Regions from separate parts of the Clostridiisalibacter paucivorans DSM 22131 genome, predicted to be linked through region 1. Evidence: riboswitches for the same ligand, from Rfam matches in the RefSeq annotation. Region 1 holds a riboswitch; the other holds the start of a gene.

Region 1 (5,084 bases):
ATGTTCTGCCCTACTATCTTCTCCTAATGCATCCATTGCTAAATAGCCATATGCCATATTTTTTAAATTACCATCTCCTTTATCTAGCAACTTTATGGCATTATCCTTTAAACTCTTTTCTTCGTATACATAAGATGTTACATCTAATTTTGCCTTACTCAATACATATATATCATAATTATTAATATTTCCATGTTCTCCATCAACTTTTGTACCTTCCCAAAATCTATCTATAGTATCCTTTGCTGCCATTGTGGCCAAATCTGAATAACTATATTCTGAACCATGAACTCTATCTATCCCAACAACGTATGGAACTATAAGTCCCATAATCAAAGAGATTACTAAAAGTGCAACTAAAAACTTAGCATAACCAGTGCTTTTATTATATCTCATCCCCTCTGCTCCCCCTTATTTCATTATATTGTATATAGCTTCAGCACATTGAGCCCTAGTCACTGGTGCACTAGGATTGAAATTGTCATATAATAAATCATTGTCTTTAGCTACCTTTACATATCCTTGATACCAACTACTGCCATCTACAGTTGATACTTCTGAATCCAATCCTTTAGCCCTTACCAGTATAGTTGCAACCTGTGCTCCTGTTATATTGTCATTGGGTGCGAATTTTCCCTTTGACATCCCCTTAATTAAGTCTTCCTTTACTGCTAAAGCAACTATATTATTAGCCCAATGTCCATTTAAATCTTTAAACTCTTTGGTTTTTGCTCCTATTTTGTGATCCATTCTCAAACCATAAATTAAAAACTTTGCAAACTCAGCCCTTTTTACATTATTATTGGGCTTAAATGTATTATCAAGATATCCAGAAACTACCCCCTTATTTATCAATGTCATTATTTCTTTGTATGCATAATTTTCTTTTTTTAAATCAGTAAACCTATTTTTATTATGTAACTGGGCAAATATGGAATATCCTTTCTGATAATCAGACATAGCCATAAGTCCATGCCATGTAGCCATATAATTACCCCTAGATATAGCCTTTATATGTTTAAATGATCCATCATCCATCCTATATTTCATAAGTCTGTCGTATAATGGTTCTTCCACATCTATTCCCAATTTGACTTTTGCCAATATATACCAAGCTATCGACTCACAATTTTCCCTTTTATCCAAATTGTTATTCATATATTCAATGGCCTGCTGTATTTCTTTATCATCTTTATCCAAACCTAATATATTTAATGCAATTATAGACATAGCCGTCATATCTAAATCTGACATATTATCTCCAGTATATATGGGGAATCCTCCATCAGTATTTTGGCTATTCTTTAGCCATTCCAATGCCTTCTCTTTATTGTAATCATCTTCTCCTGCCACATATAATGATATTACTCCCCAAACATGGGCATTAACTAAGTCATTTCCACTGCCATCAATAAAATCTGCAAATTTTCCATCCTCTTTTTGGACATTTAATATTTTTTTCACTTCTGACGATATGTCCTTATCCATAGGTATAGCGCCCAATATATATGCCTCATAATCTGTTGTTACCTTGCTATCTATTTTATCTAATTTAATATCTGAAACATCTTTCCCTATACTATAAAGGGACAATATCCCCCATTCTTCTAAATCACTATCTTTAACATAACTAACTGTATCCTCCATCTCTGCTCCAAAGGCAATACTTCCAAATATCATAATAATAGCTAAAAAAATTGAAATTAATCTCTTCATATAATCATCCCCTCGTATTTGTTATTTATCTCCTTATTTACGTGGCAAATTCTCCACACCTTTTTCTGTTACTATTGCTGAAAACATCCCCTTTATTTTTTCTGGATGCTGATGCATTATATTTATTGCCTTGGAAATCATTTTATTATCGTTCCCTGTTATTATCCAAAGGGTGTCACTGGAACCATAATTTTTTAAACTGGATGATATGGCTGCCCCCTTGTCATAGGATTTTACTGTATCACCTCTAAAATTCTTAATATCTATTTTATCCCCTTTTATATCATAGAAGAAACCGTTTGTTGTGCCCCCATCATAAAGATTTTCAATATATTTTATTTCATTTATATACTGATAATTACCTATCAATATAGTATGTACATTGTCATTGGATATATTTTCCCTATTGTTTTCATTTAATAATTCAGACTTTACTTCCACATTAACTGACTCTTTATTTATAAATTCCTCCAATTTCTTTACTTCCTCTTCATAGTCTTTTGTATAATAAATTTCTACTGGAAATATCTGATCTCCATGTCCATTTATAAAAAGTTTAGGATATGCTCCTATTATACTGGTCATATATGTCCTTATACTCCAATCATGATAATCCCAAATAATATTATCTCCATCTTTTACATAATAATCACCAGAGCCAATTTCTGAGAGTATACCATTTACATAATAAAACCAATCTGTCTTTTTCTTTTTAGTTAATCCTGTAAACTCTGATTTTATACCATTTATAGCGTTTACAAATCCTCCACCATATGCTGTCTCTACCTCTAAATTTTTCATGGTCAATTCTAAAACGCTCTCTTCCTCATAATCCAATTTCACTTCTTCATTATAAATCCCTTGATTGCCAAAATCCTTTGTCACAATCATATGTATATTGGTATCTACATCAGCTGTGTCCCCCACTGCACACCCTGTAATTAAAAGAGAAAACATCGTTATAATTATTAGTAACTTCTTCAATATCAACACCCCTTCTAAATTATAAAGCCCCTCTTTAGATTAGACTAAAGAAGGGCTTTTCAACATATTTATAATAAAAAATATACTAATGTATATCATTATAATATGTCTTCCCCTTTCTCTAAGTCGAAGAAACTAAGAAGAATATAGTGACAGGTTTTCTGGCTCCCAGATCATCTTAAGACTACACCTTCCCACAAGACTATTGCAGTGGCATAAATTAGTCATCATCACTGGTTACAGCTGCGACTACAGCAAGGGATATTCACCCTTTTCCCTATGTCTCTATATTTTTTAATTTTTATACTTCACAACTCTATTATATCACCATATAGATTGCTGTCAATAATGGGGATTTTACTCAAAAAAAGAGACCATTGCTAAAAATTGGCCTCTTTAAAAATTTTATTTTAATCTTCACAATGTCCTTCGTGCATATGCTCTGTACATACACTACCTGTCGATTTTAATTCCCCATTTATAAATGATTCAACTATATTGTCACAATTACCATTTGCCCCTACTACTACATCTATTCCATGTTCATAAAACAAGTCTTGAGCTGTCTCTCCCATTCCACCTGAAATTATAACATTTGCCCCTTTTTCCTTTAAAAAAACAGGCAAAAAACCCGGTCTATGTCCAGGATTTTCTATAAAGCTAGTGTTCATCACTTTATTATCTTCCACATCATACATAGCAAATCCTTTACAATGTCCAAAATGTCCACTTACCATCTTTCCATCTGATGCAATAGCTATTTTCATATTCATACACTCCTTTATTTAATATTTTTATATTCATATTTATTAACTAACTCCTTAACCTTATTCCACATATTTCTAATGGCATAATTGGCCTTACTATCTTCATAATATACTATGGGTTTTAGTTCGTTTATAGACCTTATTATAGTCTCATCATAGGGTATTTTACCCACTACTGTTATTCCATTATCAGTACAATAATTTTCTATATCCATTGTTATATCTTCATTTATATCGTATTTATTTATACACACATATTGAGGTATTCCAAAATGCTCACACAATTTGTGTACCCTTATAAAATCATCCATGCCAGATTTTGTAGGTTCTGTTACTATTATTGCAGCATCATTTGCCGTTATAGATGCTATTACTGCACATCCCACACCGGGGGAACCATCTACAATAGTAAATTTAGAACCCCTTTGATATAACTCTGCATTCTTCCTTAACTCAGTTATGAGTTTTCCAGAGCCGTCACTGCCCACATCCATTTTTGCCCTCGATATAATACCATTGGGTATTTTTGTTATAAAAGTATCTGCAGTCTTCTGAGGTACCATAGTTATAGCCTTCTGTGGACAAACTAATTCACATGCTCCACATCCCTCGCATTTCATATCATTAACTAGACCTTTATCAATGGCATCATATCTACATACATTGTTACATTTACCACATTTATTACATAGATCTTTATCTACTACTGCTAACTCACTTCCATAAAATTGTCCCTTTTTTATATCTTCTCCTTCATAATAAAGATACATATTGGGAGCATCTACGTCACAGTCAACCATTACAGGGTGTTCTTCTATGGCACCTATAGATACTGCAACAGTGGTCTTTCCTGTACCACCCTTTCCACTTATTACAGCTATTCTCATAATAACACCCCTTTCATGGTCTCAGAAATATTTATAAATGCCTCTTTATATTCTGGCATGTCTATTAGCATATTCCCTCTAGAATATTCCTCAGCAGCCTCTTTTTTATAGGGTACATATCCCAATACCTTTATACCTTCTTTATCTATATAATCATCTAATATATGGTTCTCTTTATCATATTTATTGATAATTAAACCAAAGGGCATATTCATTCCCTTTACTAATTCCACTGCCATCTTAAGATCATGTAGACCAAATGCTGTAGGTTCAGTCACCAATATGGCACCATCGGCATAATTCAAAGTATTTACCACATTACAGGAGGTACCTGGTGGACTATCTAGAAAATTTATTCCATTGGGCAATTCATGTAATAATTGTTTTAATATAGGCACTGCCATGGGCTCACCTATATCTAAAAGCCCCCTCTTACATACCATTCCATTCTTATTTCCCTCTTCTATTATTCCTATAGATCGTTCACCGTAGCTTAATGCCCCCGTAGGACATACTATCTCACATGCTCCACAGCTATGACAAAGCTTTTCAAAAACTATTATATTATTTTTAGTTTTTGCCAAAGCATTAAATCTACAAGCCTTTACACATGCCCCACACATTGTGCATTTGCTCTTATCTATTATCGGCATTTCAACTTTTACTTCTCTTTTTTTTATATCCTCTGGATTAAGAAATAAAAATCCATTAGGTTCCTCCACATCACAGT
Region 2 (5,084 bases), on a different contig from region 1:
AGATAAGATATCATCATTTGGAGGAAAACAAATAACTATATCCCTACCATATAAACTGAAAGCGGGACAAAAGAAGGATAAAGTATCAGTATGGCATTTAAATGATAAAGGGGAACTGAAAAAAATAAAATCCAGATATAATGAAAAAACAGAGTTTGTAATATTTAAAACAGATCATTTATCATATTATATAGTAGGATATGACAATAGTATAAGTTTTATTGATGTAAAAGAAGATGATTGGTTCTATGAAAGTGTAATGTATGCTGTACAAAAAGGACTATTCACAGGAACTGGAGAGAAAACCTTCAGCCCAAACTTGACTATGACAAGAGGAATGCTTGTTACAGTCCTTTATAGACTTGATGGTTCACCATCCATAAATGGGTTAGGAAAATCTTTTATAGATGTCAAAGATGATCAATGGTATGCAGAGGCAATAAAGTGGACATTAGAAAGATCTATAGTAAAAGGTATAACTGATACGGAATTTAAGCCTGAAAATAATATTACAAGGGAACAGTTAGCTGTAATGTTATATAGATATGCAGAGATAAAGGGATTAAATACTGAAATAAAAGGAAATATGGAAATATTCACTGACAAAGAAAATATAAGTAACTGGGCAAGAGAAGCCATGACATGGGCTGTAGGCAGTGAATTAATGATAGGTAAAGAAGACAATAAACTTAACCCTTTAGCTAACGCCAGTAGAGCAGAGGTATCAACTATATTTAAGCGATTTATTGAAAATGTAAAATAAAGAATAGAATTATATATTAAATTTGAACAAATAGGTGTCTCGCAATAATCTAACAATTATTGTGGGACATTTCTTTGTAAAATTAATATTATCATAGTTTGGCATTACAAAGCTAAAATTTAATAATATTGACAATATTTATTGTAATGGTATAATCTAAAGTATAGTAGCTAATATAATCTAAAATAATATGATAATCAGGGAAAAAGGTGAGAAACCTTTACTGTAGTCGCAACTGTAAGCGGGGATGAATGCCATTATAGACCACTGTCATTATGATGGGAAGGTTTGGCTGTAAGATGATCCGTAAGTCAGGAGATCTGATATCATATTCTTCTATTATCCTCCGACTTAGAGGAAGGGAAGATATATTATAAATTTCTTGTGTTTAAAAGACAAACTTTTACTTAGGTGTATTATTTGTATGTATAAATAGTAGTTATTCCATTTTGTCTTTAAACCTATGGTATAGTATATCGAAAACCTTTTCCTGAGAGAAAAGGTTTTTTTATTTTGAAAAATCATGACAAAAAGTAAATAGAGACTTTCTAACATTTAAAGAATTGAAGAAGGTGAACCAGTTTGGGAAAGGGACAATCAGATATAAATATATTCATTGATATAAGTGCATCTATGGATTATGGTAATCCTAATAAATGGGATATAGCTAAATTGCTTGCACTGGAATTAGGATATACTGCTTTAAAACAGATGAATAAGCTTACTATATATGGGTTTAATCAAGATTTACAAATTCTTTGTCAATCTGTTCAAGGTATGGAATCTATTCATACAGTAGAACTTAAATTAGATTCTATAGATATATATGGTAAGACGGATTTCAATGCTATAGCACAGGTAAGGGATTATAAAAAGGGTATTACCTTTGTTATATCTGATTTATTTGGTAAAAATCTTGAAAATATTTTAGACAGTTTATCTGGAGATGACCAAGAAGTTGTAATAATTCAAGTATTAGCTCAAGAAGAAATAATCCCAGATTTTCTAGATGAATTTAAATCAATAAAAATGGAATCAGGATATGATAGATTAATAGATATGAATGACAGAGTAAAAAAAATATACACCGAAAAAATAGGAAACTTCATAGATGAACAAAAAAAGATTTGTAGCATTAAAAATATTAGATATGTGTTGATAACTAATGATATATCTCCTACAAAGATTATGGAAAAGGTATTGGTAGGAGTTTAATATACAAATTAGATGATTATATACTTTGTATATAACTATAAGGCTAGTTATTTTTAGAATAGCATAAGGGGGCTGAAGATAATGGCTATGCCACAAACAAAGCTTTATTTAAATGCTAAAGAAAGAAATCTCATTGAACTTATTAGAAAAACAGGATATGGAGAGTTAAAGATAGTAGTACAGAATAATATCCCTATAAGGGTAGAAGAAGTTAAAAAATCAATTAAATTGTAAAATGAAATCAAATGCTGACTAGAAAACTAGAGGCGTTTCTATTTAGATGGAGATATCTTATATCTTCATTTAAATGGGACGTCTTTTTTTATTTAACATAAGGGGGGATATTATGGTTTGTTTTATTTTTTAAAGTAAAGCGTTTAATCATTTTTATACATATTATTTGAGGGGGTCAAAGATGAAAAAGTACACTAAGATAGTATCAATATTATTAGTATTTACATTGCTGATGACATCTTTAGGAACAGGATTATTCAGTATATCAGTAGTAAGAGCAGAAAAATTAGAATCTGAATTTTGTTTGGATAAGACAGAAGTAACAACGGGAGAAACTGTGACAGAAAGTGTGTATCAATCTGGCTATAAAGGTAACAAAGAAGTTGAAACAGAAAAACCCATTAAATTGACAGTTGCACCTGACCAGACATTACAACAAAGAACCCAAAAGGTTATTGATGAATTAAAGGATTATTACAAGGATAAATCTAAATATGATTATTTAGAGGCATTAGCAGCAAATAGAGTAGAGATAGATAATACAATTATAAAAGACAAACTTGATATAAAAGAGCCAAACTTTGATACTGGATGGAATGGTTCCGAATCTGAAGATTATGCTAAAGCTATAATGGGATTAATAGCAGCAGGTCAAGATCCAAGAGATTATAATGGGAAAGATCTAGTTAGCTATTTAGCCAATGCTCAGACAGAAGAAGGTTATTTTTATCCCAGTGGATATTATTATCATGAAAGTGATGAAAAACAAGCTGATTATATTGCAAATTCAGTAATTGCATTAGATATGGCTGGGGCTTACTATAATAGTACTAATGCAGTTAGGGCATTAATGGATACGTTTTATATTGATGGGGATAGTGCATATGTAGTTTATTCATCATGGTCAAATAAACCTCATATTGAGAGAACTGCAATATCTCTCATAGCTCTTTCGAATTATGAAAATGAAGAAGGAGTGGCTAAATTACTTGAAAAAGGGAAAAATTATCTAAAACAACAGGCAAGTGAATGGAATGAAAAAACACAGTCAAATACAATCTCCTATACAATACAGGCATTAGTAGCAATGGGTGAAGATATAACAGCGGACAATTGGTTACAGAAAGATAAATATGGCAATAGTGTTTCCATGATAGAATCATTACTATCATATAAATTAGGAAATGAATTTAAAAATTCTATTAGTAGTAGTTATACTGATGATGAGGCAACTGTATTGGCATTTATTGCAAATATAGATGCTAATAAATATAATTCCACTTATGAAGAATTGAAGATAGAAGTTGGAGAACCTGTGAAAGTAGAGATATCGTCAGAAGATGATAAGAAAAAAGTAAAATCAGGGAAATCATTACAACTTAAGGCTAAGACTTATGATAACAACGGAAATTTTGTACCTAAACAAGAATTTGTTTGGAACTCTGATAATCTATCTGTTGTAGAAATAGATCCAAAAACAGGTTTAGTTAAGGGAATTGCACCTGGTACAGCTAATATTACAGTTCAAATAAAAGATTTTGATATTAAGGAAACAATAGCAATTGATGTTATACCAGTAGTCCCAAATAAAATAGAAGTATCTATAGATGATAATCTATCTGAAATAAAAGTAGGGGAAAAAGTTAAAATAAACGCTGTTGTATATGATGTAGATGATGAAATCATAGAAAACTCAAATATTGAATGGACTATTACTCCAGAGGAATGTGCAAAGGTAGATGAAAATAGTATACTTACTGCATTAGATGAGGGACAAGTAACTATTACAGGCAAGGCATCTAAAGGCTCTAATGGATATATATCTTCGGATGTTAAACTTGATATATTTATAGGAAAGAGCGATGAAGATAAAATAAAAGAAACTATAGATGAAGTTAAAGAATATTTTAAGACTAAGGATAATTATGATTTTATTACTTCATTGGGATTAAGACATGCTGGAGTTGAAGTATCTGAAATAGTTAAAAACATAAATATATATGGAAGTAGCAATCTTCATAATAATGGAAGAAATATAATGAATCTAATAGCTGCTGGAGAAGAGCCTAAAGACTATAATGATAAGGACTATATTTCTCTTATAACAGTAGCAAAACCAGAGTTTTATAAAGAAAGTGATATAGGATATATTGCTAAAGCTATAGTGGCCCTTGATATGAGTGGAGCAGAATATAGTAAAGAAGCAGCTATAAAAGCACTTTTAGGTAAATTAAACAAAGATGAGGATAAGTATTATGCAAAATCTTATTCATCACCAGATAATGCTGCTACAGCTTGGACGCTTATAGCATTATCAAATTATCAAGATTTTGAAGGCGTAAAAGCTATAATTGATGGTATAAAGATGTATTTTAAAAGTGTACAGGGACATAATGGTTTGATAGAAAATTGTGAAGATACATCTTTAATTGTTCAAGGCATAATTGCTTTAGGAGAAGATCCTTTAGCAGATAAATGGGTACAATATGATAAATATGGAAATAAGATAACATTGCTTGATGGTATATTAGCTTGTAAAAGAGGTAATAGATTTAAACTTAAACCTGAAAATAGTTCTGCAGGATACAGTACAACTCAATATGCTTTAGCAGCATTAGCCGATTTATACAATGGTAAATCTATGTATCATCAATTAAAATATGTTGTAACTAGTCCACCAGAAAAGGTGAATATAGAACTAGAAAAACAAGAAATCCTTATAGGAGAAGAACTACAAATTGAGGCTAATGTATATGATAAGGATGATAATTTAATTAAAGATATAGAATTAATTTGGACATCTTCGGACCCATCAGTATTGAAGGTTGAGAATGGAGTTGCAATAGGATTAAAGGCTGGGGAAATTGATATA

The links. Region 1 has a riboswitch for cobalamin ahead of Q326_RS0107230 (DUF4430 domain-containing protein). Riboswitches for the same ligand answer to the same signal wherever they lie in the genome.
Region 2: another riboswitch for cobalamin. It lies ahead of Q326_RS0113075 (DUF58 domain-containing protein); the one in region 1 lies ahead of Q326_RS0107230 (DUF4430 domain-containing protein).

What each region holds. Positions count from the first base shown of each region.
Region 1 covers NZ_JHVL01000017.1:55,931-61,014, reverse strand. Annotated here, with positions in the region: gene Q326_RS0107240 (S-layer homology domain-containing protein) at 1-396, opposite strand, end outside; gene Q326_RS0107235 (S-layer homology domain-containing protein) at 412-1,716, opposite strand; gene Q326_RS0107230 (DUF4430 domain-containing protein) at 1,750-2,700, opposite strand; cobalamin riboswitch at 2,835-3,044, opposite strand; gene Q326_RS0107225 (NifB/NifX family molybdenum-iron cluster-binding protein) at 3,111-3,467, opposite strand; gene Q326_RS0107220 (ATP-binding protein) at 3,482-4,354, opposite strand; gene Q326_RS0107215 (nucleotide-binding protein) at 4,351-5,084, opposite strand, start outside.
Region 2 covers NZ_JHVL01000056.1:11,095-16,178, reverse strand. Annotated here, with positions in the region: gene Q326_RS0113080 (S-layer homology domain-containing protein) at 1-763, shown strand, start outside; cobalamin riboswitch at 914-1,105, shown strand; gene Q326_RS0113075 (DUF58 domain-containing protein) at 1,346-1,978, shown strand; gene Q326_RS0113070 (DUF2292 domain-containing protein) at 2,060-2,212, shown strand; gene Q326_RS0113065 (S-layer homology domain-containing protein) at 2,394-5,084, shown strand, end outside.